Regions from separate parts of the Mesorhizobium sp. CC13 genome, predicted to be linked through region 3. Evidence: predicted binding sites of a transcription regulator. Region 3 holds the regulator's gene; each other region holds the start of a gene.

Region 1 (9,988 bases), on a different contig from region 3:
TTTCCTGACGTTTGGCCGAGGGCGCTCTGGCGGGCTGTCCTGCACCACAAAGTCGAATTTCTGTCTTTCGGCGAAAGCAATCGCTGCTTCCCTGGTCGGGAAATGCAGTTGAACGTGGGTCAGCGTGTCGTCCCCTCCGGTATAACCCATCAGCGGGTCAATGAAGGGCGGCGTCCGCCGCTCGAAGACGAGCCGCCACGGCCGGGCAGTCCCGCGTGCCGACGTCATCACCGAGCGGCTGGGACGAAAAATCCGCGCCGTTACATGACGGGGCAGCGCCGGCCGACGGATGTGAAACAGCATCGGCTGGTCGGTTTTCGCAGCTTGCCAACACTGCGATCTAATGCGGTTCTTGTCCTGATCCGGTGTAAGTGGCTCTGTCATTGACATCCCTCCTTTTCGGAAGGATGCCGCCGGGCACCTGGAGGGCACCCGGTCGGCTTGCCGTCCTCGGCTGATCACTTGCTGCTGTTGATCGCGATGCGCTTGGCGTTTGCCTGCGCCTTCTCGGTCTTCGGCAGCGTCACCGTGAGCACGCCGTTCTTGAAGGTCGCCGCGACCTTGTCCTCCTCAACTTCACGGCCAAGGGCAAGACGCCGTTCGAAACGCCCGTAATAGCGTTCGCTGAACTGACGATCCTTGTCCTCGTTTTCCGATCTTTTCTCGCCGCGAAGCGTCAGGACACCGTCTTCCAGCAGGACCTCGATGTCGTTTTCCTCAAGGCCCGGCACCTCGGCCGTCACTCGGATCTCCTTGTCGGTTTCGGAGAATTCGACGCTCGGCCAGGCGCCGTTTCGAGGCATCATGCGGCCAAACACCGACGGCGTGTCAAAATCGCGGAAGACCTCGTCGAACAGCCGGTTGACGTTGCGGTGCAGTGACAGGAACGGGTCCATGTCGTCGCCGCGATAGATCGCCGGAGCCTGGTTGTTGCCACGGCTCCATGGGATAAGGTGACGTACACTCATTGTCCGTTCCTTTCTTGTTTTACTTGTCCTTTCGCGTTTTGGTCACGACACCCCACCCCAAATCGTGATGGGTGTCGCGCTGTCCAGCTATTCGTAAGATCAGGCCGCTACCTTGCCTTCGATCCGCTTCGACGCGGACTTCTTGCCGGCGTCGGCGTTGATCGCGATCCGTCGCGGCTTCATCTCCTCGGGAATTTCCTTCCTGAGGTCGATGATCAGCAGGCCGTTCTCCAGCTTCGCATCGACGACACTCACATGGTCGGCGAGCTCGAAACGACGGGCAAACGGCCTCAGTGCCAGACCATGGTGGAGGTATAAGACCTCGCTATTTTCTGTCTTGGCGCCGTTGATCACGAGCAGGTTCGGCTCATGCGTGATCGAAAGCTCGTCTTCGGTGAAACCGGCTACCGCCAGGATGATCCGATAGGTGTCTTCGCCGAGCTTGGCGATGTCGTAAGGCGGCCAGTTGTCGCCATTTTGCGGAATGCTGGATTTTTCGAGCAGGTCGAAAATCCGGTCGAAGCCGATGCTCGACCTGTAGAAGGGAGAGAAGTCCATATTTGTTCTCATAGCTACATCCTCCTTGGAGCAACATAGGTACGAGGAAGCGCCAAGAAGCCTGGCGCTCCCTGACCGTGTCGGCCCTTTACAGCAGCCGACGAGCAATGAGTTGGGAAGCGATCTAGGCTGTGTCAAGGGGGATCAATCGATCCGACATTTTGACGGCTTGGCAGTGTATTCGCAGGCCGGAACCGCTGGAAAGCGCTCCTTCCAATGCCCATCTAGTCCGCTGGCAAATCGATGGAGATAAGCGATGACCATGACGCGGGAAGACGTTGTCTCGGTCCTCGGACCGGTGGACGATGCGACGATTGCAGAGGTGATCCTGTCCGGCGCTTCGCTTGAGGAACTGAGGGAGGCGTGGGGTTGGGCTTTTGGCGACGACGCGTTGATGGGGCAAGGCCGCCCTCTGCCCGGAACGCGGGTAGCGGCACTGATTGACTTGATTGAGCCCGACGATGACGAGATAGAGGGCCCGGCTGCACCGGGCCCAGGTGCTCACTGAATCGTAAACACCCCGTCCACCGCCTGCCACTCCGCAGGTTTGATCAGGCGGTGGTGGGCAACGCGCACGGAATGGAGCGCGCCTTCAAGTTCCTGTTCCCAGTAGCTCAGGAAACCTTTCAGCGTCGGGAATTCCGGTGCGAGGTCGTATTCCTGCCAGACGTAAAGTTGCAACAACCGCGGGTAATCAGGAAGGTGATAATGGATCTCCGCGGTCGTAAGGCCGTAACCCTCCATCTGGAGCCGAAATTCCCTGCTGACCACAAGCTTCTTCTCGGTCACCATCAAGCGTCCAATCTTTCCGGACGTTCGCGGTTGCCGCTCTGGTCGAATTTGCAGCCGACGTCGGCGCGGATTTCATCGAGCCGGCGAAGCGCATTCATGACAGCATCGAAAGTCACCGGGGCCGCAACGCCTGGTGGCTTGCGCAGGGCCGGTATGGATTCGACCGCGCATGCATCCGATGCCCAGGAGGCAAGAATGGCGCGCTTTTCCTGAATCTCGAGCTGATCGTCCGTCACCACATCGTCGGGATGGCTGAAGAACCGGGCCGGGAAAAGCAGACGGTCCAGTGACAGATCCGTGGTTTCAGGGGCGATCGAGGGGATGATCGTCGGGACGGTTCGTTCCATCGATGGTCCTCCGTTACAAAAAACTCCTTTGCGTTGACGTTCCGACGGGTCCTGGGCGGACCACCGTCGGACAAAAATTTTGGAGGATTCGAACGAAATTTCAAGCCCCCAGAATCACGCCGTCGCGGCGGATAGCTGCATGAATTCAGCGCGCTAGCACTCGGCAAGCCCGAGCGCTAAAAATTTTGCGGCCACCTCTTGAAACTCAAAAACACCTCACCCAGATCGATTGCGCGCGATGCCGAAGAGGGTCGCGCACCCCGCGCCGCACCGCTTCGGATGCAGCGCGGAGGAACCTCAAAAATCTGTTTGTCCATGAGGAGAACGACATGACGTTCCGTCCATTGCACGACCGTATCCTGGTCCGCCGCATCGAGGCCGAGGAAAAAACGGCCGGCGGCATCATCATCCCCGACACAGCCAAGGAGAAGCCGCAGGAAGGCGAGGTCATCGCCGTTGGTCCGGGCGCCCACGACGACAGCGGCCAGTTGCAGCCGCTCGACGTCAAGGTTGGCGACCGCATCCTGTTCGGCAAATGGTCCGGCACCGAGATCAGGCTCAATGGAGAGGATCTCCTGATCATGAAGGAGTCCGACGTGATGGGCGTGATCGATGCCGCGGCCCAGGCCAGGAAGGCCGCCTGAGTGGCACCCGGCGTTTAAGAAGGAGCAAGAAAAATGGCTGCTAAGGAAGTCAAATTCCATACCGAAGCCCGCGAGAAGATGCTGCGCGGTGTCGACATTCTCGCCAACGCTGTGAAGGTCACGCTCGGCCCCAAGGGCCGCAACGTTGTGATCGACAAGTCGTTCGGCGCCCCTCGCATCACCAAGGACGGTGTCACCGTCGCCAAGGAGATCGAGCTTGAAGACAAATTCGAGAACATGGGCGCACAGATGGTGCGCGAGGTCGCGTCCAAGACCAGCGACATCGCCGGCGACGGGACCACAACGGCGACGGTGCTTGCCCAGGCGATTGTCAAGGAAGGTGCCAAAGCTGTCGCTTCCGGCATGAACCCGATGGATTTGAAGCGTGGCATTGACAAGGCCGTCGACGCCGTGGTCGCCGAACTCAAGGTCAATGCTCGCAAGGTCACCAGGAACGACGAGATCGCCCAGGTCGGAACGATTTCGGCCAATGGTGACGCCGAAATTGGCCGTTTCCTCGCCGAGGCGATGCAAAAAGTCGGCAACGAGGGTGTTATCACGGTTGAGGAGGCAAAAACCGCCGAAACTGAACTCGAAGTCGTCGAAGGCATGCAGTTCGATCGCGGTTACCTGTCCCCCTATTTCGTCACCAACCAGGACAAGATGCGCGTCGAGTTGGAAGAGCCTTATGTCCTGATTCACGAAAAGAAGCTGTCCAACCTGCAGGCTTTGCTGCCGGTGCTTGAGGCGGTCGTCCAGTCCGGCAAGCCGCTGCTGATCATCGCGGAGGACGTCGAGGGCGAGGCGTTGGCTACCCTTGTCGTCAACAAGTTGCGAGGCGGCCTCAAGGTCGTTGCCGTCAAGGCGCCTGGCTTCGGCGATCGCCGCAAGGCGATGCTGGAAGATATCGCCATACTGACCGGCGGCACGGCGATCTCGGAAGATCTCGGCATCAAGCTTGAAAACGTGACGTTGAACATGCTGGGCCGCGCCAAGAAGGTGGTCGTCGAGAAGGAAAACACCACCATCGTTGACGGCGCCGGCTCCAGGACCGAGATCCAGGGGCGTGTTGCGCAGATCAAGGCCCAGATAGAGGAGACCACCTCGGACTACGATCGTGAGAAGCTGCAGGAACGCCTGGCCAAACTCGCCGGGGGCGTCGCCGTCATTCGCGTCGGCGGCTCGACCGAGGTCGAGGTGAAGGAGCGCAAGGATCGCGTCGATGACGCCATGCATGCCACCCGCGCCGCAGTTGAAGAAGGTGTGTTGCCGGGCGGCGGCGTGGCCCTGCTGCGCGCGGTAAAGGCGCTCGACAATGTCCAGGCCGACAATTCCGACCAGAAACATGGTGTCGAGATCGTGCGGCGCGCCCTCGAAGCGCCGGTGCGACAGATCGCGGAAAACGCTGGCGCCGAAGGCTCGATCATCGTCGGCAAACTGCGTGACAAGGCCGAGTTCGGCTATGGCTGGAACGCACAAACCAATGAGTTTGGCGACCTCTACAGCCAGGGCGTCATCGATCCGGTGAAAGTGGTGCGCACCGCACTTCAGGACGCTGCGTCCGTCGCTGGCTTGCTGGTCACCACCGAGGCGATGGTGGCCGAGAAGCCGAAGAAGGACGCGCCGCTGCCGGCGATGCCCGGCGGTGGCATGGACTTCTAAGAGACAGAGAGGCCGTGTCCGCGTCCATCCGGGCGCGGACACGGCCCCAGACGGGTGATGCCATGGATACGATCAACATCAACAAGATTGCGCCGCCGCAACGTGCGGCGTCCGAACTGAGTTATGAGGCCGATCTGAAAACCGTGCTGGAGCCAGTACTGACCGAAGTGCTCGACATGACTGAATCCGTAGGCTGGGACCGACGGAAGGCAGCGTACACGGTGATGTTCTTGGCGGCGCGGCAGTTGTCGGACGGAAAAGCGAACCCGAAGACGGATGCGAAAACGGATGTTTGACGGGCAACTGAAACTGGCGTTCGCCGGCAAATGAGAGGAACGGACAATATCGTCCGTTCACGGTAGACCCGATGGCCAGCCGGTGGCGTCGAAAGGAGGAAACTAGAGTTCGGGGCCGAAAAATGACTACGCATTCGTCCAGTTATCTTGCTGCGCTTTCGGCAATCTTTCTTGTTCTGGCGTCGGCGCCCGCATTGGCAGCCGCACCGCAGCCCGCTATTAGCGCCAGCGCCGAGCGCCCTCTTCCCGATGTTTTGCAAGAAGTGACGCCGGCTGTCGTCAACATTGCGGTCACCTCCGGCTCCGCAGCCCAGACCAATCCGCTTTACAATGATCCGTTCTTCCGGCGCTATTTCAACATGCCCGATGCGCAGCCGAGATTGAGCGCCGGATCGGGCGTCATCGTCGACGCCGAAAAGGGGTTCGTCCTCACCAACCATCACGTTGTTGCCGACGCCAGCGAGATCACGGTGACGCTGAAGGATCGGCGCCGCTTCACAGCTGAATTGATCGGCAGCGACCAGGCGACCGACGTCGCGTTGCTCAGGATCAAGGGCGACCGGCTTACGGCCCTCCCCCTTGGTGATTCCGATGCGCTTCGCGTCGGCGAACCGGTGGTGGCGATCGGCAATCCATTTGGTCTCGGCCAAACCGTTACCTCTGGTATCGTCAGTGCGCTTGGCCGCAGCGGCATCAACATCGAGGGCTACGAAGATTTTATCCAGACTGATGCCTCGATCAATCCGGGCAATTCCGGCGGCGCATTGGTGACACATGACGGGCGTTTGGTTGGCATTAACACTGCCATCATCGCGCCGGCCGGCGGCAATATCGGCATTGGTTTCGCTGTCCCGATCGCGATGGCGTCGACTGTGATGAAGCAACTCATTGAGCATGGCGAGGTGCGGCGGGGTCGTATCGGCATCGCCATCCAGGATTTGACGCCGGACCTCGCAGACGCGCTCAAACTCGCCGAGAATTCCGGCGCCGTTGTCAGCAGCGTCGAAGACGGCTCGCCTGCTGCCCAAGCCGGGTTACTGGCCGGCGACGTGATCGTCAGTGTCGATCAGCACCCGATCTCCGGCTCAGCCGATCTGCGAAACCGGGTTGGCCTGGCACCCGCCGGATCGGAGGTGGGCATCGAGTACCTGCGCGACGGCGCGCGAAAGTCTGTCACTGTGCGTATCGAACCTGAAAAGGGAGCAAAAACGGCGGCGCTGCCCGATCGTTTGGAGGGCGCGCAAATCGAAGATGCCGCCGGAAACGTGTTCGTTTCCCGCGTCGACGAAGGCAGCGCCGCAGCCCGCGCCGGCCTGCGAGCTGGGGACGTGATTGTCGCGGTCAACCGGCAGCCGGTCACAACCACGGTCGAACTGGCCACGGCACTGCGCAACACCGCCGGCACGATCGCGCTGGATCTGTTTCGCGGTGGGGCGAAGCTCTTCCTGGTTATCCGCTAGGAGCGCACCATCCGAGTAGAGCAACGTGTTCATCGATTGGGAGAAGGAGATGAAAAAATCTGTTCGATGGATAATCGCCGCAGGAGCGGCCATTGCAGCGGCGTTGATCCCGGTTCCGGCGCTCGCGCAGTATCAACCAGCAAATCCTCAAGAGTTAACCGGCTTCTGGCTGACGACACCGCATCCTGACCTGGCGATCCGACCCGGCGAGACCGAGTCGATCCCGCTGACTTTGCGTAACGACAATCTGCCGCCTCAGCGTGCGTCGCTGGAGGTGTCAGGCATTCCCGATGGCTGGAAATGGTCGATCAAGGGTGGCAACCGCGAGGTTGGGGCCGTCATTGTGTCGCCCAATGCCACGGAAGAGGTCAAGCTCGAGCTGACGCCACCGGAAGGTGCGACCGGCACGAGCGTGCCGATCGACGTCAAGGCTCGCTACGGCAATCAAACGGCCGATTTGCCGATTACCGTGAAACTATCGGATGCATCCGAGGGCGGCTTGGAACTGAAGCCGGAATTGCCGGCGCTGCGGGGTACTGCGCGCTCGACCTTCAGCTTCAAGGTCGAAGTGACCAACAACGGCGCCGAGGAAAGCTTGGTCAACCTGGCCGCCACTGCCCCCGAAGGCTTCCAGACACGCTTTAAGCGCGGGTATGGCTCGGAAGAAATCACCGGCTTGCCAATCGAAGCCGGCGCCACTCAAAACATTACGCTCGAGGTCACGCCGGCACGCGCCGCGCCAGCTGGCAGCTATCCGATCGCCATGGAAGTTGCGGGGGGTGGCGCCAACGCTGCGACAGAACTCAGCATCGAGGTGACGGGTCAACCGGAGGTCGCGTTGAGCGGTCCCCAGGAACGGCTTTCGGGCCAAGCGGTTGCTGGCAAGGAAACGACTTTTCCCTTTACGCTTGCCAACGCTGGGACTGCGCCAGCGACGGATGTCGAACTTTCGGCCTCGCCACCCACTGGCTGGAAGGTGGAATTCGAGCCGAAGACCGTTGGCACGCTTGCGCCAAACGCCACAAGCGAAGTCAACGTGAAGATCACACCGTCCGAGCGTGCTATCGCCGGCGACTACATGATCAATGTTCGCGCCAGCGGTGGAAGCGTGTCGGAATCGGCGCAGTTCCGCGTGACGGTCAACACCTCGACAATGTGGGGTGTTGCCGGGCTCGGCGTCATTGCTGCTGCGGCGCTCGTCCTCGGCATGGCTGTGATGAGGTATGGGCGGCGATGAATACCACAGTCATAAAAGCAACTGGACTGGTCAAACGCTATGGCACGGCAACCGCGGTTGCAGGAATAGATCTGTCGGTTGACGCCGGCGAAGTTGTCGGCCTGCTCGGACCGAACGGCGCCGGCAAGACAACCACGATCCTGATGCTGCTCGGCCTGACCGAGCCGAGTGAAGGCAGCGTAAGAATCCTCGGTAAGGACCCACTGCGTCAGCCGCTTGAGGTCAAGCGCGAGGTGGGCTACCTGCCGGACGCCGTCGGCTTTTACGATGCCATGTCGGGCCGCGAGAACCTGGCCTACACCGCCCGTCTCGCCGGCATGTCGAAAGATCTTGCGCGTGAACGGATCGCCGCGGCACTTGACAAGGTGCGCCTGATTGATGTCGCCGACCGGCAGGTCGGTACCTATTCCCGTGGCATGCGGCAGCGCCTTGGCATTGCAGAACTCCTCATGCGCAGGTGCAGCGTTGCCATCCTCGACGAGCCGACTTCGGGTCTCGATCCCCAGTCGACCCAGGAACTGCTCGATCTGATCCAGGCGTTAAGCCGGGACGGCATGACCATTTTGTTGTCGTCGCACATGCTCAATGTTGTTCAATCGATCTGCCACCGCATCGCACTGTTCAATAAAGGCAAGATCGGATTTTTGGGCACGATCGAGCAGCTGGCAGCGCAAATTGGGGGCGGTGCCTTTGTCGTGGACGTTGAGGCGGACGGCATCGATCTGGCAAAGGCGGCCGGGGTGGCGCAAGGGATAAAATCTGTCGTACCGGGACGCCACGGACACTGGCTGGTCGAGGCTGAGCGCGACGTTCGACCGGAGCTCGCTCGCTTCGTCGTTGAAGGCGGCGGAGCGCTGAAGAACCTCGATTTGCGTCGGGCAAGTCTCGACCAGGCTTACACCCGCTATTTCAAGGAGGTTGGCCATGACGCGTGAAGGCTCACCCTTCAAAGGGGCCGCGACGATCGCCCTCAAGGAAGCGGCCGATCACATGACCAGCGCACGCATGCACCTGATCATGCTGCTTGTCCTGCTAACCGCCATAGGCGCTGTTTATGGCGCGATCGGTCGCATCAGCCAAACCACGGCTGAGGATCCCTACCTGTTCCTCAAGTTGTTGACCGTCGCGCAAGAGCCCCTACCGTCGTTCGCTGCATTCCTCGGCTTTCTGCTGCCCCTCGTGGCAATCGCGCTCGGCTTCGATGCTATCAACGGCGAGCACTCGCGCCGGACCATGAGTCGGCTCCTCTCGCAGCCGATCTATCGGGACGCTGTACTCTTCGGAAAGTTCCTGGGTGGACTGCTGGTCATTGTGATCGCGCTGCTGACGCTATGGCTTCTCATGGTTGGCCTCGGCATCCTTTTCCTTGGCCTTCCGCCGTTGGCTGGAGACCTCGTTCGCGGCATCGCATATCTGGGGGTGACACTGGCATACGCTGGCGTCTGGTTGGCGCTTGCGATCACGTTTTCAACGGTCATTCGCTCGCCCGCCACTTCTGCGCTGGCGGCGCTGTCGGTCTGGCTGGTGCTGACAGTGTTCTGGGGAATGATCGCCCCGTTGATAGCAAATGCTGTTACTCCGATCGATCCGCTCGACCCGACGAGTGTCATCACGCAGTTTGAGACGCAGCAGGCTGTTGCAAGACTGTCGCCACAGATGCTCTACGGTGAAGTGACAGCGATGCTGCTCGACCCAGCCGCCCGCTCCGTCGGTCCGCTGTTCTTCGATCAGGTCCAGGGTGCAATCGTCGGCGCGCCGCTACCCACAATGCAGAGCCTTCTGATCGTATGGCCACAGATCTCAGGGCTCGTCGCTGCAATGATCCTGCTCTTCACCATTGCCTATGTCGTCTTCCAACGCCAGGAGGTCAGGGCATGACGTCGACGCGTCTTAGTCATAGCCTCGGCGCCTTCCGGCTAGACGGTCGCGAGCATCCGCTGCGCCTTGACGGCATGGCGCGAGGCACTGGTGAAGGCTACAGCGCCTTGCCCCCGCTTGGCAACGTGCATGAAATGTCCGAGCGC
Region 2 (9,988 bases), on a different contig from region 3:
GGGCCGTGCGGACGACCTTGACCGGATCGACGATGCCCATGGCGATCATGTCGCCGAACTCGCCGGTCTGGGCGTTGTAGCCGAACGTGACGCTCTTGTTCTCGAGGATCTTGCCGGCGACGATCGACGCTTCAGCGCCGGCGTTGGCAGCGATCTGGCGAACCGGAGCCTGGAGGGCGCGGCGAACGATGTTGATGCCGGCTTCCTGGTCGGGGTTCTCGCCCTTGGCCTTGATGACCGAAGACGAACGCAGCAGAGCCGTGCCGCCGCCCGGGACGATGCCCTCTTCGACGGCAGCGCGGGTTGCGTTCAGGGCGTCGTCGACGCGGTCCTTCTTTTCCTTGACCTCGATCTCGGTCGCGCCGCCGACGCGGATGACGGCAACGCCGCCGGCCAGCTTGGCGAGACGCTCCTGGAGCTTCTCACGGTCGTAGTCCGAAGTGGTCTCTTCGATCTGCTGCTTGATCTGGGCGACGCGGCCCTGGATCTCGGCCTTCTTGCCGGCGCCGTCGACGATGGTGGTGTTCTCCTTGGAGATCGACACCTTCTTGGCGCGGCCGAGCATGTTGAGGCCGACGTTCTCGAGCTTGATGCCGAGGTCTTCGGAGATGACCTGGCCACCGGTCAGGATGGCGATGTCTTCCAGCATGGCCTTGCGGCGATCGCCGAAGCCCGGAGCCTTGACGGCAGCGATCTTCAGGCCGCCACGCAGCTTGTTGACGACGAGCGTGGCCAGGGCCTCGCCTTCGACGTCTTCCGAGATGATGAGCAGCGGCTTCGAGGTCTGCACGACGGCCTCGAGGACCGGCAGCATGGCCTGGAGGTTCGACAGCTTCTTCTCGTGGAGCAGGATGTAGGCGTCCTCGAGGTCAGCAACCATCTTGTCGGGGTTGGTGACGAAGTAGGGCGACAGGTAGCCGCGGTCGAACTGCATGCCTTCGACGACTTCGAGTTCGGTCTCGGCGGTCTTGGCTTCCTCGACGGTGATGACGCCTTCGTTGCCGACCTTCTGCATGGCCTCGGCGATCATCTCGCCGATCGACTTCTCGCCGTTGGCCGAAATGGTGCCGACCTGGGCGACTTCTTCCGAGGTCTTGATCTTCTTGGCCTTCTTGACGAGGTCGGTGACGACTTCGGCGACGGCCAGGTCGATGCCGCGCTTCAGGTCCATCGGGTTCATGCCGGCGGCAACAGCCTTGGCGCCCTCCTGGACGATCGCCTGGGCGAGAACGGTGGCGGTGGTGGTGCCGTCACCGGCGATGTCGTTGGTCTTCGAAGCGACTTCGCGGACCATCTGGGCGCCCATGTTCTCGAACTTGTCGGCCAGCTCGATCTCCTTGGCGACGGTGACGCCGTCCTTGGTGATGCGCGGAGCGCCGAACGACTTGTCGATCACGACGTTGCGGCCCTTCGGGCCGAGGGTCACCTTCACCGCGTCGGCGAGGATGTTGACACCGGCAAGCATGCGCTCACGGGCGTCGCGGGAGAATTTTACTTCCTTGGCAGCCATGTTTAGCTCCTGGTTGGGTTCCTTTGGCAAGGACCCGAATTTCACATTGGATGGATGCGGGTCGGCTGGATCAGCCGATGATGCCCATGATGTCGGATTCCTTCATGATCAGAAGGTCTTCGCCATTGAGCTTCACTTCGGTGCCGGACCACTTGCCGAACAGGACGCGGTCGCCGGCCTTGACGTCCAGTGGGACCAGCTTGCCGTTCTCGTCGCGAGCACCCGAGCCCACGGCGATCACTTCGCCTTCCTGCGGCTTTTCCTTGGCGGTGTCGGGGATGATGATGCCACCCTTGGTCTTCTCTTCGGATTCGACCCTGCGAACGACCACGCGGTCATGAAGCGGGCGGAACTTCGACTTTGCCATTTGAATTTCCTCGGTGAAAAGGTGAAAGAATGCCTCCGTCCGGCGCAACCGGACCCCGTTAGCACTCGCTGTTGGTGAGTGCTAGCGTGGCGGTGAGATAGTCTTTCGCCATTTGCGAGTCAAGGGAACGGCAGTCGCGCGGCGAGATGATTCTTTGGGTATTTATGCCCTGGCGGCGGCTCTTGCCGCGGCGACCGCCTTGCGGAAGTCGTCGGCCGTCATGCCACGCTTGTAGAGGGCGGTGCCGATGAGGAAGCCCGGAGTTCCCGGCAACTCAAAGGCCTTGGCCTGGGCTTCGGTGCGCGACAGGATGCCGACGAAGCTGTCCCCCCTGGTCGCGATTTCCCGCCGGGCCAGTTCCATGTCGACCCCGACTTCCTGCAGCAGCTGCGCCGTGCGCTTGAACGACAGGCGCTCGCGGTTGGTCATCAGGATGTGGAAGGCCTCGGCGTAGCGGCCCTGGCTGTTTGCGGCGAGCGTGAGAAGGGCCGCGTTGCGCGACACCTGTCCGAAGATCGGCCAGTCGCGCATGACGACGCGAATGCCCGGGTCTTCGGCCATCACCTTCATCATCTCGATGTAGCTGAGCTTGCAGTATGGGCACTGATAGTCCGTGTACTCGACGATCGTGACGTCGCCCTCGGGATTGCCGAGGACGGGTATCTCGGGATCGAAGGCGACCTCTTCCACGGAAGGCAACTGCCCGGCCATCAGGCGCGTGGGCAGAACCAGGCCGATCGCCGCCGCGCCGAGTATTGCCCGTCTGTTGATGAGTGGCGCCTGCATGCCTGGCTCCTGGGGCTGGCCCGTCTGCGAAAAGGATCGTGGAGGACGATTAACGGCATCTTAATCACGTCCACAGGGGGCAACCTGTCGCATGAGGTTCACAAATCGGTGTGTCGGAGTTCAATTGGTGCTTGAAAGGTAAGCATGCTTATAATATATGGTGCTCATGAAAACGGACGGCATCGAAAGATTGGGTTTCCTCATTCACGACGCGGCGCGCCTGATGCGGCGCTGCTTCGAGCAGCGCGGCAGCGAATATGGCCTGTCGGCGGCGCAGTGGCGCTTGCTTGTCAGGCTGGTCAAGGAGGAGGGGGTAGCGCAGGCGCGTCTCGCCGAACTCCTCGAGATCGAGCCGATCAGCGTGTCGCGTCTGCTGGACCGAATGGAGGAGGGCGGCTGGATCGAGCGCCGTCAGGCAACTGCCGATAGGCGGGTGCGCATGATCTTCCCGACCGACAAGGCGCGCGATGCCTTTGCCAAGGTCAAGGCGGTTGCCGGCGAGGTGTACGAACTCGCGCTGGCGGGCCTTTCCCAGGAGGAGCGCCTGGCAACGGTCCACGGCCTGCGCACGGTCGTCGACAACCTGACCGCCCACGCAGCCGGCGAAACGAATAGCACGAGAGAGACGAAGAAATGAACGCGGTGGCAAAAGTGAACGAGAACAGCCAGAAGACGGAACTCGAAAGCGCGGCGAGTGAGCCGCAGCCCGCTGCAGCCGCACCCGCGCGCCGCAACCGCGGCCGCTTCCTCGCCATGGCGGCGCTGCCCTTGGCGCTCGTCGCCGCCGGTGGGTACTACTGGGTGACCGGCGGCCGCTACCAGGAGACCGAGAACGCCAACCTGCGCCAGGCCAAGGTGAGCATCGCCTCGGAAGCCGCCGGGCGCATCGTCAAGGTCGGCGTGGCCGACAATGCCTCAGTCAAGGCCGGCGATATCCTCTTCGAGGTCGACCCGGAACCGTACCGGATCGCGTTCGCCCAGGCCGACGCGACCCTTGCCGCCGCACGGCTCAACGTCGAGCAGCTGCGGGCCGCCTACAGCCAGGCCACCGCGCAGGAACGCGTAGCCGCCAGCGCGCTCGACTTTGCCCAGTCGCAATTCGACCGCAGCAACGATCTCGTCCGCAAGGGGGTCAACGCCCAGTCGGCGCTCGACGAGGCGCGCATGGACCTCGACAAGGCCAAGGAGCAGCACAGCGCCGCCCTCCAGGGCATCGTCAGCGCCAAGGCGGCGCTGGGTGGCAACCCGGATATTCCGACCGAACAGCATCCGACCGTGCTGTCGGCGCAGGCGGCGCGCGACAAGGCCGCGTTCAGCCTGGCGCAAACCACGGTGCGCGCGCCGGCCGACGGCACGGTCTCGCAGGCCGCCTCCTTCAAGGTCGGCCAGTTCGTCGGCACCGGCACGCCGGTGTTCAGCCTGGTCGAGACCGGCGACACCTGGGTGGAAGCGAACTTCAAGGAAACGCAGCTCACCAACATGAAGCCCGGCCAGGAGGCCGAGATCGTGCTCGACACCTATCCCGATCGGACCTTCCGCGGCACGGTCGTAGCGATCGGCGCCGGCACCGGTGCGGAGTTCTCGCTGCTGCCGGCGCAGAACGCCACCGGCAACTGGGTCAAGGTCACGCAGCGCATTCCCGTCCGCATCAAGCTCGACGACGACGCCGCAAGGCCGGCGCTGCGTACCGGCATGAGCGCGACGGTGTCGATCGACACGGGCGTTTCGCGCGGCTTCGGTTCGATGTTCGGGCACGCCGTGGCCGCCGAATAGCGCCGATCGCCGGAACGAACGAACCCGCCTGCCGCGTCGTGCGGCTGGCGGGCCGAATACACGGGTGAGGTCGCCGCCTGGCGGCCCGCAATCTTGCCCACAGGGCCGCTTCCATGAGCCAGACAGCCGAAAAGTCCTTCACCGAGGTGCCGCATCGCGGCCTGATCACGATCGCCATCATGCTGGCGACCGTGATGCAGGTGCTCGACACCACCATCGCCAACGTCGCCTTGCCGTCGATGGTCGGCGACCTCGGCGCCTCCCAGGACACCATCAACTGGGTGCTGACCTCCTATATCGTGGCCGCGGCCATCATCACGCCGCTGACCGGCTGGTTGGCCGACCGGTTCGGGGCCAAGCAGCTCTTCCTTGCTTCGGTGGTCGGCTTCACGATCACGTCCATGCTCTGCGGCGCTGCCTGGAACCTCGAGTCTATGGTGCTGTTCCGCGTGCTGCAGGGCGTGTTCGGCGCGGCCATCGTGCCGCTCAGCCAGACCTTCCTGCTCAACATCAACCCCAGGGAACGCCACGGCCAGGCCATGGCGATGTGGGGCGCGGGCATCATGGTCGGTCCGATCATCGGCCCGACGCTGGGCGGATGGCTCACCGAGAGCTTCAACTGGCGCTGGGTGTTCTTCATCAACCTGCCGGTCGGCATCGCCGCGTTTCTCGGCCTGGCAGCCTACCTGCCGGCGGTGGCCAAACGCCTGCGCGGCTTCGACTTCTTCGGCTTCGCGATGCTGTCGCTCGGCGTCGGCGCCCTGCAGCTGATGCTCGACCGCGGCGGCGAGGTCGACTGGTTCTCCGCCGCCGAGATCTGGATCGAACTCGGCCTGTCGATCACCGGGTTCTGGATCTTCGCCGTCCACATGATGACGTCGGACAGGACATTCATCGAGCCGAAAATCTTCACCGACCGCAATTTCGTGACCGGGCTGGTCTTCATCTTCGTGATCGGCGTGATCCTGCTGGCGAGCCTCGCGCTGCTGCCGCCGATGCTGTCGCGCATCTACGGCTATCCGACCATAACCACGGGCATCGTCATGGCGCCGCGCGGCGTCGGCACGATGATCTCGATGCTCTTGGTCGGCCGCCTGATCCGGGCCGTCGACGCCCGCATCCTCGTGGTGACGGGGCTCGTCTTCACCGCGGCCTCGCTCTATTACATGACCGGTTTCACGCCGCAGATGGACAGCTTCCTGATCGTCTCGACCGGTATCCTGCAGGGTCTCGGCCTCGGCCTCGTTTTCGTGCCGCTGTCGACGGTCGCGTTCGCCACGCTCGCCCCGCAATACCGAACGGATGCAGCGAGCCTTTTCAGCCTGGTGCGCAACATCGGCTCGTCGATCGGTATCTCGATCGTCTCGGTGCTGTTGTCGCGCAATGTCCAGATCAACCACTCGGAGCTGGCCGCGAACATCACGCCGTTCAATCCCAACTTGGCCGCGCTGTCGCCGGCCGCTGCCGGCGGCAATGCCCAGGCGCTGTCGCAGATCGATGGGCTGGTCAACATCCAGGCGCTGATGATTTCCTATGTCGACGATTTCAAGCTGATGATGATCGTTACGCTGTGCGCCATGCCGCTGGCCCTTTTGCTGCGCAAGCCGAAGGCGCAGGCGAGGGGCGGCGCGCCGGCCGCGCATATGGACTGACGTCTGCAGATTAGGTCCTGAAAACAGCGAAGGCGCCCGCGGTGACGGGCGCCTTCGTCGTTTGGGGACCGGCGATCAGCTGACGATGCGCAGGTTGGACAACTCGTCGGCGATCTCCTTGAAGACCTTCATGAGGGTGTCGCCGGTGGCGTTCCAGAACAGCTTCTTGCCGGCCGTGCTGCGCGAATAGGACGCGCAGTTGGTCAGGGCCTCGATCGCCTTCTTTTCGTCCGAATATTTGTCGCTGAGATCCAGTGCCACGGTCATCACGATGACGTTGTCGGTGCCGGAACCATCTGCCTTGCGGGCATTCGGTCCCTTGGCGTTGGCGCAGACCTTCTGCATCTGCTCGTCCATGGCGGCCTGATAGTTGCCGGACGTGTAGGTGGTCTTGCTCACGGACGTGTCCTTGAAGATACGCGTGACGCCACTTGTGCCGTACTTCTGGCCGGCATAGCCGAAGGCAGCATAAGTGGACTTGTTGCCGGCGCCGTCGGAACTGCTCGGCGTGTTGCTGTAGGTGTTGGCGCCATCGGTCAGGACAATGACGACCTTGTCATTGCCTTTTTGCCCGTCGGGACGGCCCTCGCTGAAGGGGGCACCGCTCGATACGACGCGCCAGCCCCAGGCCGTCCCCTCGGGCACGTTGGTGTTGCCCGAGGGTTGCATGGCGTCGATGGCGTCTTTGATCTTCTGCTTGCCAGCGGCCTTGCTTACGTCGGCAAGAGGGGTGATCGAATTGGTCGTGCAGGAGAAATTCGGCCCATAGCCGCTACCGGCCGATGATGCCTCGTAGGGCTTGGTCCGGAAGTACTTCCGCATGTCGCGCTGACGGGACACAGCGTCGGTGTTGGCCCAGTCCGCCCACCAGTCGTTCCTGTAGCCGAAGGTGTCAGCGTTCAACTCCAAGACGTTGTCGTCATTGAGGTCGCGCCAGAGGTGCTTTGGCTCGTCCGGTGCAAACATGGGCACGAACAGGGTGGCCGGGTTGGCTGTGGTTGCAGGGGTGTCGTCATTGTTGTAGGGCGACGGGCGTGCTTCCACGCAACCTTGCCAGCTGGTGTATTGCGCGACCGTATACTGATATTCCGGCTCGTCCGTATACTTGGTGCAGGTGCCTGTCGTCGGCGATTTGCAAACGCGGCGTTTAGTATTGGGGATGGCCTCGCGGTCGGACTGTGCGACGATGTCCTGATAAAGGCTGAAGCGTGTGAGCGGCTGGTTCTCGGTAGCGCCCCAACCTTTACCGCGTTTACGCCAAATTCCGCCGGAATACTCAGCAAAGCGTTCGCCAATCTGGGCGATGTCGGCCGTGGTCATGTTGGCGCGTGTCATCGTCGACCAGTCGAAGTTCTCATGGTGGACCGGTGACAGTCCATCGGTGTCTAGCCAGGGCTTGTCATCCGTGTCGGGTGCTACGTTTACCGACGCGGCGAAGGGCACAATGCCGAACCTGACAGGCTCGGCGATCTGTTTCATCTGCGCCGCCTGGGCGGCAAGCGTGTCGACAAGCTGCTTGGAGGCAGACTTGAGCAGATCGATGCGCTGCTGTCCGGAGTCACCGCCATACTCGCTCATCGAACCCGAGTTATCGAGCACGAGAGCCACTTCCAGCGTGTTCTTGAGGCGTATCTCGGACATCGCGTCGAAGTCGAGCCGGTAGGAAGCGCTGGTCTTGCCGAGCAGGGTCGCCACGACCGGCAGGAAATAGGGATCGTATTTGAGCTTCGCCTCGAGCTTCAGGGTTCCGCCGCCGGTGGGGCTGCTCGGCAAGGTCACGATCAGCGTGGCCTTGGCCGGGTCGACCTGTTGCAAGTTGGCCCGAAAGAAGTCGAGTGCGTAGGTCTTGAGCTGATCGTCGGTGGCGCCTTCGACAAGGCGCCGCGCCGTTGCGATGCCTGCGGCGTCCAGCGCGTTGCGGGTCGCTTCGCGCTGTCGCGACATTTCCGCATAGTCGATCGCCAGGGCCAGCGCGCCCATGATCGGCACCATCGCGGCAACCGTCAGGATGGCATAGCTGCCGCGTCTGTCATTCCAGAATCTGCGGATCATCACCGGTGTCCCCAAGCTCAACCCAGGGATGATTTCACAAAAACCTTAAAATTACGGTTTGCAGGTTGAGGTGAAAATCCAGGACATGCTTGAAATTGCGTTAACCAGGAGGATCGATGAACGGGTTGCCGGCGCGACAGGTCCAAGGCAGGCCGCAACCGCCTTTTTGGCGAAAGCTGATGACAGGCAGGGCCGGTTCGGATAATTCCGGGCAGCTTGGCCAGCCGGCCAGACTCTCCCTGCGGGATCGATCGAAGGACTTGCCATGGCGGGTTTGCCGCAATCAATCGCGTCGCTGGAAGCGCTCACGGACCGCTACTCGGCCTTGCTCTGTGACGTCTGGGGCGTCATCCACAACGGCGTCAGCGCCTTTCCCGCAGCCGTAGCGGCGCTGCGCGCGGCGCGCGAGAAGGGCGTGGCGGTCGTGCTCATCACCAACGCTCCGCGTCCGCGCGACGGCGTCATCGCCCAACTCGCCAGCCTCGGCGTTCCGGACACGACCTGGGACCGCGTCGTCACCTCCGGCGACGTAACGCGCGAGCTGATCCGTACGGGCCCGCGCCGCGTCTTCCACATCGGTCCGGAGCGCGACTATTCGATCTATGACGGCCTCGACATCGACCTCGTCGAGGAGTTCGAGGCTTCGTCCGTGGTGTGCACCGGGCTGTTCGACGACGACATCGAGACTCCCGACGACTATTCCGAGATGCTGCGGCGCCTGCGCGCCCGCGACCTGCCGTTCATCTGCGCCAATCCCGACATCGTGGTCGAGCGCGGCCACCAGCTGATCTGGTGCGCCGGTGCGCTCGCCCGCGATTACGGCCAGCTCGGCGGCCGCACCCTGGTTTCAGGCAAGCCGCACCGGCCGATCTACGAGGCGGCGCTGCAGGCCGCAGGCGAGGTTCTCGGTCGCGAAATCGCCAAGTCCGAAGCGCTGGCGATCGGCGACGGCATGCTGACCGACGTCAAGGGCGCCGCCGACAACGGCATCGACGTGCTCTATGTCTCGGGCGGGATCCATGCGCGCGACTATGGCGAGCCGCACGATCCCGATCCGGCGCGGCTGGCGGCCTTCCTCGACAAGCACGGCTACGCGCCGGTCGCCACCATTCCGAGGCTTCGGTAAGGCAAGAAGATGGACCACGGCTTTGTCCGCATTTCCGGGGAGGACGCAGTTCCGGCGCGGCTGCGCGGCGGGGTCGTCGCCATCGGCAATTTCGACGGCATCCATCGCGGCCACCAGGCGGTGCTGGAGCGGGCACTGGAGGAGGCACGGCACCGCGGCGTACCGGCCCTGGTGCTGACCTTCGAGCCGCATCCGCGCAAGGTGTTCCGCCCCGATGTTCCGCTGTTCGTGTTGACGCCGCCGCACGTTAAGGCGCGCCTCATCGAGGCTCTCGGCTTCGATGCCGTCATCGAGCGGCCGTTCACGCGCGAATTCTCGGGCCTGTCGGCCGAGGAGTTCGTCACCGCCATCCTCCAGGATCAGCTCGGCATCAGCCATGCCGTGACCGGATTCGATTTCCATTTCGGCAAGAACCGGCAGGGCGGCCCGGCATTCCTGATGGCATCGGGCGAACGCCACGGCTTCGGCGTCACCCTGGTCGATCCGTTTCGCGACGAGGGTGCCGAGATCATCTCGTCGAGCCGCATCCGCGAACTCTTGTCGGAGGGCGATGCCGCCGAGGCGGCCGGGCTGCTCGGCTATCGTTTCACCGTCGAAGCCGAGGTCGTCGGCGGCGCCCGGCTGGGCCGCACGCTGGGCTTTCCCACCGCGAACATGCGCCTTTCGCCCGATTTCGCCTTGAAGGAAGGCATCTATGCCGTGCGCTTCCGCCGTGGCGACGG
Region 3 (9,988 bases):
CGCAGCGTCCAGACCCTGAAGCTGACGCCCTGCACGCGCCCGGTGACGCTCACCAGCAGCGTGCGGTAGGTGTCGTTCATCGCTGCCTCCTGCCTAGCCGTAAGACATGCCCTGCCGGCCGGCAGGGCGCTCGGGGCGGCGGCAGGTGCTGGAGTTGGCCTACCCGCCCAGTCCCTCGAACAGCACCGTCGACAGGTAGCGCTCGGCGAAGGAGGGGATCACCACCACGATGTTCTTGCCGGCGTTCTCCGGCCGCGAGCCGACGACCACCGCCGCCTGCAGCGCCGCACCCGAGGAGATGCCGACCGGCACGCCTTCCAGCCGCGCCACCAGCCGGGCGTTTGCCACGGCCTCCTCGTTGGAGACCTTGACGATCTCGTCGTAGATCGTGGTGTCCAGCACCTTTGGCGCGAAGCCGGCGCCGATGCCCTGGATCTTGTGCGGGCCCGGTTGGCCGCCCGAAAGCACCGGCGAACCCTCCGGTTCCACCGCCACCACATGCAGCGACGGCTTGCGGCCCTTGATCACCTGGCCGACGCCGGTGATGGTGCCGCCGGTGCCGATGCCGGCGACGAGGATGTCGATCTCGCCCTGCGTGTCGTTCCAGATCTCCTCGGCCGTGGTCTGGCGGTGGATTTCCGGGTTGGCCGGGTTCTCGAACTGCTGCGGGATGACGGCGTTGGGGATGGTCTGCACCAGTTCCTCCGCCTTGGCGATGGCGCCTTTCATGCCCTTTGCGCCTTCGGTCAGCACCAGTTCGGCGCCGAGCAGCGCCAGCATCTTGCGGCGCTCGATCGACATGGTCTCCGGCATGGTCAGGATCAGCTTGTAGCCCTTGGCCGCCGCGGCGAAGGCGAGCGCGATGCCGGTATTGCCCGAGGTCGGCTCGATCAGCGTGCTCTTGCCGGGCGTGATCCGGCCCGATGCCTCCAGCGCCTCGACCATCGCCACGCCGATGCGGTCCTTGACGCTGGCGATGGGGTTGAAGAATTCGAGCTTGGCGAGCAGGTTCGCCGCCACGCCCCGTTCCTTGGCGAACTTGTCGAGCCTGACCAGCGGCGTGTCGCCGATCGTCTCGGTGATCGAACCGTAGATGCGCCCGCGGCCGGGTACGCGCGTGGGGGTGACGGGCTTGTTCATACGGTTCGCTCCCTGCCTGGATGACGCATTGCCGGCGACGAAGATAGGGTGTCGCCGGGCAGATTCCGAGTGGGTCGCATCCTGATTAGCGGCATTGCACGGAAATGCGTTTCCGCCAATGCGCCGTCATTGGAATGAGATTCTCGGAACACCCTTACTGGCGGGCGGCGATCGCTGCCGCCGCACCCACCATGAAGGCGGCCGCGGTGCGGTTCAGCGCCTTCAGCGCCCTGGGCGTCTTCAGGAACCAGCGCGCCTGCGAGGCCAGCGCCAGATAGGGCACCAGCACCAGCAGCAGCACCACGACGGTGATCGCCACGAGGACACCGTAGTCGGCCAGCGTCACCGACCTCAGGTCGATCACCGTCGGTGTGATCGCCAGGTAGAAGATCATCGTCTTGGGGTTGCCGAGCGTCAGCGTCAGCCCGGCCAGCAGGCTGGGGAGGAAGCCGTCCTTGCCCTTCTTCGCCTCGATCGTCTCGGGCGTGATGCCGCTGGTCCAGAAGCTCCAGGCGAGCCAGGCGAGGTAGGCGACGCCGAGCCACTTGATCGCCAGGAACACCATGCCGAAGGTCTGCGCCACCATGGCGAGCCCCAACACCACGGCGGTGAGATAGGTCAGGTCGCCCAGCACCAGCCCGAGCGACATGGCGAGCGACGAGCGGAAGCCCGAGCCGAGCGCCCGCGCCACGAGTGCGGTCACGCCGGGGCCCGGTATGGCCGCGGCAATGGCGAGCGCGCCGCTATAGGCGAGAAATCCTGCAAGCGTCATCGGAACAGCCTGATTGTCGGTTGATCGCCGGCTCTATGGCACAAATGCCGTTTCCAGCAAATGTCGCGTCGCTTGGGCCAGCGATCACATTTTGCCGAAATCGCCGTTTCGGTCATCGACATGTCATGCCTGCTCGTGTACGCGCACGGTCCCGCTGCGGCCTCATTGCTCAGGCCGCCCGTTCACGCAGCAAGATTCAGGATATTCAGATGCGACCGGCTTACGGCGGCATAGACTTCGGCACTTCCAATTCCACCGTCGGCGTCATCGAGAACGGCCGGCCGCGCCTCGTTGCGCTGGAGGGCGAGAGCGTCACCCTGCCGTCGGCCATCTTTTTCAACTTCGAGGACGACAACACCGCCATGGGCCGCCGCGCCATCGGCGAGTACACCGATGGCGCCGAGGGCCGCCTGATGCGCGCCCTGAAGAGCGTTCTCGGCTCGTCCCTGGTGCACGAGAAGACGCGCATCAAGGCCAGGCAGATCGCCTTCACCGACATCATCGGCATGTTCGTCGGCCACCTCAAGGACAAGCTCGAAGGCCATGTTGGCGAAGCGGTCGAAAACGTCGTGCTCGGCCGTCCGGTCCAGTTCGTCGACGAGGACGCCAAGGCCGATGCCGAAGCTCAGGGCGAGCTCGAAAAGGCCGCCCGCAAGCAGGGCTTCAAGCACATCGACTTCCAGTTCGAACCCATCGCTGCCGCCCTCGACTACGAGCGCACGGTTGCCGGCGAGGAACTGGCGCTCATCGTCGACATGGGCGGCGGCACCTCCGACTTCTCCATCGTCCGCGTCTCGCCCGAGCGCGCGGCCGCCCCCGAACGCAAGGCCGACATCCTCGCCAACCGCGGCGTCCACATCGGCGGCACCGATTTCGACCGCTTGCTCTCGATCGCCCATGTCATGCCCGAGCTCGGCTATCTGACGCCGACCAAGGACGGCAAGCGCAACCTGCCGGCCGGCTACTTCATCGACCTGGCAACGTGGCAGCGCATCAACCTGCTCTATACCCCCAAGGCCAAGCTCGACCTGCGCCAGATCCGCTTCGAGGCGGCCCGGCCCGACCTGGTCGACCGCATGATCGAGGTGGTCGAGCAGCGTTTCGGCCACGCGCTCGCGACCCGGGTCGAAAAGGCCAAGATCGAGCTCACCGACGCCGACCGCGCCACCGTCGAGGTCGACCTGCCGGCTGCGCATTTCTCCGCTTCCTTCACCCGCGGGCAGCTGGAAGACACGATCCGCACCGAGGTCGGCCGTGTCACCGCCACCGTCGCCGACACGCTGACCGAGGCCGGCGTGCGCGCCGAGGACATCACCGCCGTGTTCCTGACGGGTGGCTCGACCGCCATCCCGCTGGCACGCCAGAGCATCCTCGAGCTCGTCCCCGGCGCCAAGGTGGTGCAGGGCGATGCCTTCGGCAGCGTCGGGATGGGGCTCGCGCTCGATGCCCAGCGCAAGTTCGGCTGACTGGACCCGCGTCGAAGCATGATCTTGCGCCGGGTCGAGCCCGGCGCTTCATGAAGCGAAGCAGCGGCGGCTATGAAAGGTCGGCGTCGAGGCGCCGTTCGAGTTCGACCAGGTCCTGCGGCAGCGGCAGGCCTTGCGCGCGCAGCTCGGCGAGCTTCTCGCGGATCTGCTCCTGCAGCTCGTGGGCGTCCTCGGGCTGGTTGACCATTTCCTGAAACAGGACCGCGATCTGGGCCTTGATCTGTTCGAGCGCCATCTGGGTCTCCCCTGGCTGTGCGGCTATCGCAGCATGCGCGAAATAAGCTGCGCCGTATAGTCCACCATCGGCACGATGCGCGCATAGTTGAGCCGGGTCGGGCCGATGACGCCGAGCGCGCCGACGACGCGGGCGTCCTTGTCGCGATAGGGTGCCACCACCAGCGACGAGCCCGAAAGCGAGAACAGCCGGTTTTCCGAGCCGATGAAGATGCGCACGCCGGAGCCCTCCTCGGCGAGGTCGAGCAGCTGGATCAGCCCGTCCTGCGTCTCCATGTCCTCGAACAGGTGCTTGAGCAGCTCGATGTCGGCCTGGGCGGTGACGTTTTCCAGCAGGTTGGCGCGGCCGCGCACGATGAGGCGGGCCGGCAGGCCGCTGTCGGCCCCGGCCCAGACGGCGAGGCCCTTCTCGACCAGCTGCTGCGACAGCGTGTCGAGCGCTGCCTTGGTCTCGTCCTTGAGGCGGGCGATCTCGGTGCGCGCCTCGGCCAGCGTGCGGCCGCGGATATGGGCGTTGAGGAAGTTGGTGGCCTCCTGCAGCTGGGACAGCGTGACCCCCAGCGGCAGCTCGACGACGCGGTTCTCGACGTCGCCGTTCTGCGACACCAGCACCACGAGCGCCCGCGACGGCTCCAGCTGGATGAACTCGATGTGCTTGAGCGGCACCTCGTTCTTGGTGGCGAGCACGAGGCCCGCGCCGCGCGACAGGCCCGACAGCATCTGGCTCGCCTCGGTCAGCATGTGCTCGAGCGAGGCGCCGTCGCCCGAGGCCTTGACCTGGGCGTCGATGGTGCGGCGTTCCTCGTCGGAGAGGTCGCCCAGTTCCATGAAGGCGTCGACGAAGAACCTGAGGCCCTTCTGCGTCGGCAGGCGGCCGGCGGAGATGTGCGGCGCATAGACGAGGCCAAGATGTTCGAGGTCGCTCATGACGTTGCGCACGGTGGCCGGCGACAGCGACGAGGGCAGCATGCGCGACAGGTTGCGCGAGCCCATCGGCTCGCCGTCGCGCAGGTAGGATTCGACGATGCGCCGGAAGATGTCGCGCGAGCGCATGTCGAGGGACTGCAGGCTGGGGTCGGTAACCGCTTTGGTCATCTTCTTCTTGGTCTCCGCCTCGAATGATATAGACAGCGCCGGCCCGAACACAACCATGGTCCGGCTTGCCGGTTTTCCTTTGCGCTCCCGTGGGCATGGGGCTACAAGCCGGCGACATCTGCCAAATTCCTGAGAAAGAACCCGCATGCGCCCCTCCAAACGCCAGTTCGACGAAATGCGCGCCATCTCCTTCGAGCGCAACGTGTCCAAGCACGCCGAAGGCTCGTGCCTGGTCAAGTTCGGCGACACGCATGTGCTGTGCACGGCGAGCCTCGAGGAGAAGGTGCCGGGCTGGATGCGCAATTCCGGCAAGGGCTGGGTCACGGCCGAATACGGCATGCTGCCGCGTTCGACCGGCGAGCGCATGCGCCGCGAGGCATCGGCCGGCAAGCAGGGCGGACGCACGCTGGAGATCCAGCGGCTGATCGGCCGCTCCTTGCGCGCCGTGGTCGACATGCAGGCCTTGGGCGAGCGCCAGATCACCGTCGACTGCGACGTGATCCAGGCCGACGGCGGCACGCGCACGGCGTCGATCACCGGCGCCTGGATTGCCCTTCACGATTGCCTGCGCTGGATGGAAGCGCGCCAGATGGTCAGCGTCGACAAGGTGCTCAAGGACCATGTCGCGGCCATTTCCTGCGGTATCCATGACGGCCAGGCGGTGATCGACCTCGACTATCTCGAGGATTCCGCGGCTGGCACCGACGCCAACTTCGTCATGACCGGCAAGGGCGGCATCGTCGAGATCCAGGGCACCGCCGAGGGCGTTCCGTTCTCGGAGGAGGAGTTCCTGCAGCTGATGGGCCTCGCCCGCAAGGGCATCTCGCGGCTGGTCAGCCTGCAGCAGATGGCGGTGGCGTAAGCAACGAAGGCGATGACGTCGCACCTAGACACCCCCCTCTGGCCTGCCGGCCATCTCCCCCGCAAGGGGGGAGATCGGCAGCTCAACTGCGGGCGATCCTGTTGCGATTTCGACGTTGAGGCGGTGCGGCTGCCACAGCCAATCTCCCCCCTTGCGGGGGAGATGGCCGGCAGGCCAGCGGGGGGTGTCTAGGTGCAGCCCTCCGCCATCCTCGAATCCGCCCTCTATGTCGCCGATCTCGACGCCGCGGAGAAATTCTACGGCGAGGTGATGGGGCTGACGCGGATCGCCAGGGTGGAAGGCCGCCACGTGTTCTTCCGTTGCGGCCAGGGCGTGCTTTTGCTGTTCAACGCGGACGCCACGCGCCAGCCGCCGAAGCCCGACGCCAGGCTGCCGGTGCCGCCGCATGGCACGACTGGCCAGGGCCATCTCTGCTTTGCCGGCACCGCAAGCGAGATCGAAGACTGGAAGCAGCGGCTCGAGGGCGAGGGCATCGCCATCGAAGCCGATTTCGAGTGGCCGAACGGCGGCCGCTCCATCTATTTTCGCGATCCCGACGGCAATTCGCTGGAGATCGCCGAACCGAGAATCTGGGGACTTTGATGCGTGAACTCGCCGACAGGAAGATCGTCATCGCCAGCCACAACGCCGGCAAGCTGCGCGAGTTCGCCGACCTGATGGCACCGTTCGGCTTCGAGGCCAGGTCGGCCAGGGAGTATGGCCTGCCCGAGCCCGACGAGACCGGCACGACCTTCGAGCAGAACGCCTACATCAAGGCGCATGCCGCCGCCGAGAAGACCGGCCTGCCGGCGCTTTCAGACGATTCCGGCCTGGTCGTCGACGCGCTCGACGGCGCGCCCGGCGTCTACACCGCCAACTGGGCCGAGAAGGAAGACGGCAGCCGCGACTTCGGCATGGCGATGCAGCGCACCGAGGATGCCATGCAGGAGCGCGGCGCAACGAAGCCGGACCAGCGCAGCGGCCGCTTCGTCGCCGTCATCTGCCTCGCCTGGCCCGACGGGCACGCCGAATATTTCCGCGGCGAGGCCGAGGGTACGCTGGTCTGGCCGCCGCGCGGCGAAATGGGCTTTGGCTATGACCCGGTGTTCCTGCCCGAGGGCTTCGACAAGACCTTCGGCGAGATGAGCGCCGAAGAAAAGCACGGCTGGAAGCCGGGCCAGCCTGATGCGCTGTCCCACCGTGCCCGCGCCTTCCAGAAGTTCGCCCGCGCCAAGCTCGGTTCGGCCTGAACGATGCGTCTTTCCTTCGGCACTTTGCGACGCGACGCACCCCCACCCCTGACCCCTCCCCACAAGGGGGAGGGGGACGATCGCCGCCCTGCCGCCAGCCTCTTGTCGACATCGGCATGGGCAGTCGGGCAGGGATGGAGCCAGAATCCCCCTCCCCCTTGTGGGGAGGGGTCAGGGGTGGGGGTACTGCCGCCACACTCCACCCTGATGGGCGCTGTCCGATGATCTTCGATCGCTCGCCCGGCTTCGGCGTCTACGTGCATTGGCCGTTCTGCGCGGCCAAGTGCCCCTATTGCGACTTCAACAGCCATGTCCGCCACCAGCCGGTCGACCAGGTGCGCTTTGCCCGCGCCTTCGCCACCGAACTCGCGACCATGCGCGCCCGCACCGGCCCGCGCGAGGTGACCAGTATCTTCCTCGGCGGCGGCACGCCGTCGCTGATGCAGCCCGAGACGGTCGGCGCCGTGCTCGACGCCATCGCCGCCAACTGGACGGTGTCGGCCAATGCCGAGATCACGCTCGAAGCCAACCCCTCGTCGGTCGAGGCCGAGCGCTTCCGTGGCTACCGCTCGGCCGGCGTCAACCGCGTCTCCCTCGGCGTCCAGGCGCTCAACGATGCCGATTTGCGCTTCCTCGGCCGCCTCCACAATGTCGAGGAGGCGCTGCACGCCATCGGCCTGGCGCGCGAGATTTTTCCGCGCCTGTCGTTCGACCTGATCTATGCCCGGCCGGGCCAGAAGCCCGACGCCTGGGCGGCGGAACTCACGCAGGCGATCGGCTACGCCGTCGACCATCTGTCGCTCTACCAGCTGACCATCGAGGAAGGCACGCGCTTCTTCCAGCTCTACAATGCCGGCAAGTTCGAGATCCCCGACGGCGAGCATGCCGCCGAGCTCTACGCCATCACGCAGGCAGTGACGGCTGCGCACGGCCTGCCGGCCTACGAGATCTCCAACCACGCCAGGCCCGGCGCCGAGAGCCGGCACAACCTGACCTACTGGCGCTACGGCGAATATGTCGGCGTCGGCCCCGGCGCGCATGGCCGCTTCGTCGAGGACGGCCGGCGCGTCGTCACCATTGCCGAGAAGCTGCCCGAGCGCTGGGCCGAGCTGGTCGAGGAACGCGGCCACGGCATCGTCGGCGGCGAGACGCTGACGCGTTCGGAAGAAGCCGACGAGTTCCTGCTGATGGGCCTGAGACTCGTCGAAGGCATCGACCTCGCCCGCTACGAGCAGCTTTCCGGCAAGTCCTTGTCCTCGGCGCGGCTGTCGATCCTGCAGGGCGAGGGGCTGGTGGCGCCGATCGGCAATTCGCGCCTGCGCGCCACGCCCGAGGGCATGATCGTGCTCGACGCGGTCGTCGCCGACCTCGCGCGCTGACGTCGTCAGTCCAGCGTCCGCCTGAATCTGAGCAGCGCCAGCCCCGCGAAAACCACCACGAACAGCACGAGTATGCCCACCTCCTGGGCGATCGCCGGGAATTCGGCGCCCTTCAGCATCACCGCCCGGATGATGCGCAGGAAATGTGTCAGCGGCAGTATCTCGCCCAGCGCCTGGGCCCAGCCGGGCATGCCGCGATAGGGAAACATGAAGCCCGAAAGCAGGATCGACGGCAGGAAGAAGAAGAAGGTCAGCTGCATCGCCTGCATCTGCGTGCGCGCCATGGTCGAGATGGTGTAGCCGAGCAGCACCAGCGCCATCACGAACACCAGGATCGCCGAAAGCAGCAGCGGCAGCGAGCCGATGAACGGGATGGCGAACAGGAGCTTCGACGCCACCAGCACCACCGTCACCTGCACCGCGCCGACCACCAGATAGGGCAGCACCTTGCCGAGCATGATCTCGGCCGGGCTCGCCGGCATCGCCAGCAGGTTCTCCATCGTGCCGCGCTCGGTTTCGCGGGTCAGCGCCATCGAGGTCATCATCACCATCGTCATCTGCAGGATCACGCCGAGCAGCCCGGGCACGATGTTGTACTGCGAGATGCCCTCGGGATTGTAGCGCCGGTGGACGACCACCTGGAGCTGGCCCTTGGCGTTCTCGGCGGCGGCCGCCTCCATGCCCTGGGCCCTGAGCAGCGCCTGGTTGGCGACAGTGCCGAGCGTCGACACCGCGCCGCTGGACGCCGAGGGATCGGTGGCGTCGGCCTCGATCAGGATCTGCGGCGCGTTGCCGCCGGCGACGCGGCGTCCGAAGTCGGCCGGGATGGTGACGACGAAGGCCACCGCGCCGCTCGCCATCAGCTCCTCCGCCTCGGCGGCCGTTGCTGCGACATGGTCGAAGCGGTAGTAGTTGGTGTTCTGCAGTGCCGCCACGATGGCGCGCGTGTAGGGGTCGTTGCTGGTCGCCACCAGCGCTGCCGGCAGGCTTTTGGGGTCGCTGTTGATGGCGAAACCGAACAGCACCAGCTGCATCAGCGGCACCCCCAGCATCATGGCGAAGGTGATGCGGTCGCGCCGCATCTGGATGAACTCCTTCATCAGCAGCGCCCCCAGCCGCGCGAAGGAGAACAGCCCGTTGGCGATCGACTTCATGACATGTTGTCCCGGGAGCCGGCCATGAACTGGATGAACACGTCCTCGAGGCTGGTTTCGCCCGGCTCGACCGTCACGCCCTTGCGCTGGCCGATGTCGGCGAGCGCCGCCTCCAGCCGCTCGCGGTCGGAGCCCACCACATGCAGCGTCGTGCCGAAGGGCGCCACCTGGTCGACGCCCGGGCGGCCTTCGAGTGCCGCCGCCACCTGGTCGAGCCGCGGCCCCGACACGATGAAGGTCGTGAGCCCCGCGTTGCGCACCACCTCGTCCACCGTGCCGGTGGCCAGCAGCTTGCCGTAGGAGATGTAGCTGATGCGGTGGCAGCGCTCGGCCTCGTCCATGTAGTGGGTCGACACCAGCACCGTCAGCCCGTCATGCGCGAGCCTGTGGATCTCGTCCCAGAATTCGCGCCGCGCCTTGGGATCGACACCGGCGGTCGGCTCGTCGAGCAACAGCAGCTTCGGCTTGTGCATGATGCAGGCGGCGAGCGCCAGCCGCTGCTTCCAGCCGCCCGACAGCGTGCCCGCCAGCTGGTTGCGGCGGCTCGTCAGGCCGAGGTGCTCGAGCGTATTGGCGACATGGTCCTCGACCGGCCGGAGCTTGTAGAGCCGGGCG

What was found. Region 3 encodes HrcA, which represses chaperone genes, less so after heat shock. Its sites were predicted from a motif close to GTTAGCACTCNCNNNNNGNGAGTGCTAAC; they were not measured.
Region 1: the regulator HrcA is predicted to act here: its motif matches at 2,818-2,846, upstream of groES (co-chaperone GroES).
Region 2: the regulator HrcA is predicted to act here: its motif matches at 1,935-1,963, upstream of groES (co-chaperone GroES).

What each region holds. Positions count from the first base shown of each region.
Region 1 covers NZ_JARDJI010000014.1:48,695-58,682, reverse strand. Annotated here, with positions in the region: gene PV773_RS17880 (NADH dehydrogenase ubiquinone Fe-S protein 4) at 1-384, opposite strand, end outside; gene PV773_RS17875 (Hsp20/alpha crystallin family protein) at 459-968, opposite strand; gene PV773_RS17870 (Hsp20 family protein) at 1,068-1,538, opposite strand; gene PV773_RS17865 (hypothetical protein) at 1,783-2,034, shown strand; gene PV773_RS17860 (usg protein) at 2,028-2,318, opposite strand; gene PV773_RS17855 (hypothetical protein) at 2,318-2,665, opposite strand; gene groES (co-chaperone GroES) at 2,995-3,309, shown strand; gene groL (chaperonin GroEL) at 3,343-4,971, shown strand; gene PV773_RS17840 (hypothetical protein) at 5,034-5,267, shown strand; gene PV773_RS17835 (Do family serine endopeptidase) at 5,390-6,727, shown strand; gene PV773_RS17830 (NEW3 domain-containing protein) at 6,753-7,964, shown strand; gene PV773_RS17825 (ABC transporter ATP-binding protein) at 7,961-8,899, shown strand; gene PV773_RS17820 (ABC transporter permease subunit) at 8,889-9,842, shown strand.
Region 2 covers NZ_JARDJI010000017.1:100,396-110,383, forward strand. Annotated here, with positions in the region: gene groL (chaperonin GroEL) at 1-1,510, opposite strand, end outside; gene groES (co-chaperone GroES) at 1,581-1,877, opposite strand; gene PV773_RS19920 (DsbA family protein) at 2,040-2,663, opposite strand; gene PV773_RS19925 (MarR family transcriptional regulator) at 2,830-3,300, shown strand; gene PV773_RS19930 (HlyD family secretion protein) at 3,297-4,436, shown strand; gene PV773_RS19935 (DHA2 family efflux MFS transporter permease subunit) at 4,550-6,088, shown strand; gene PV773_RS19940 (pilus assembly protein TadG-related protein) at 6,164-8,140, opposite strand; gene PV773_RS19945 (TIGR01459 family HAD-type hydrolase) at 8,406-9,266, shown strand; gene PV773_RS19950 (bifunctional riboflavin kinase/FAD synthetase) at 9,276-9,988, shown strand, end outside.
Region 3 covers NZ_JARDJI010000021.1:24,852-34,839, reverse strand. Annotated here, with positions in the region: gene PV773_RS21590 (acylphosphatase) at 1-80, opposite strand, end outside; gene cysK (cysteine synthase A) at 160-1,140, opposite strand; gene PV773_RS21580 (LysE family translocator) at 1,295-1,912, opposite strand; gene PV773_RS21575 (Hsp70 family protein) at 2,122-3,378, shown strand; gene PV773_RS21570 (hypothetical protein) at 3,449-3,634, opposite strand; gene hrcA (heat-inducible transcriptional repressor HrcA) at 3,658-4,728, opposite strand; gene rph (ribonuclease PH) at 4,874-5,590, shown strand; gene PV773_RS21555 (VOC family protein) at 5,783-6,193, shown strand; gene rdgB (RdgB/HAM1 family non-canonical purine NTP pyrophosphatase) at 6,193-6,840, shown strand; gene hemW (radical SAM family heme chaperone HemW) at 7,062-8,219, shown strand; gene PV773_RS21540 (ABC transporter permease) at 8,225-9,373, opposite strand; gene PV773_RS21535 (ABC transporter ATP-binding protein) at 9,370-9,988, opposite strand, start outside.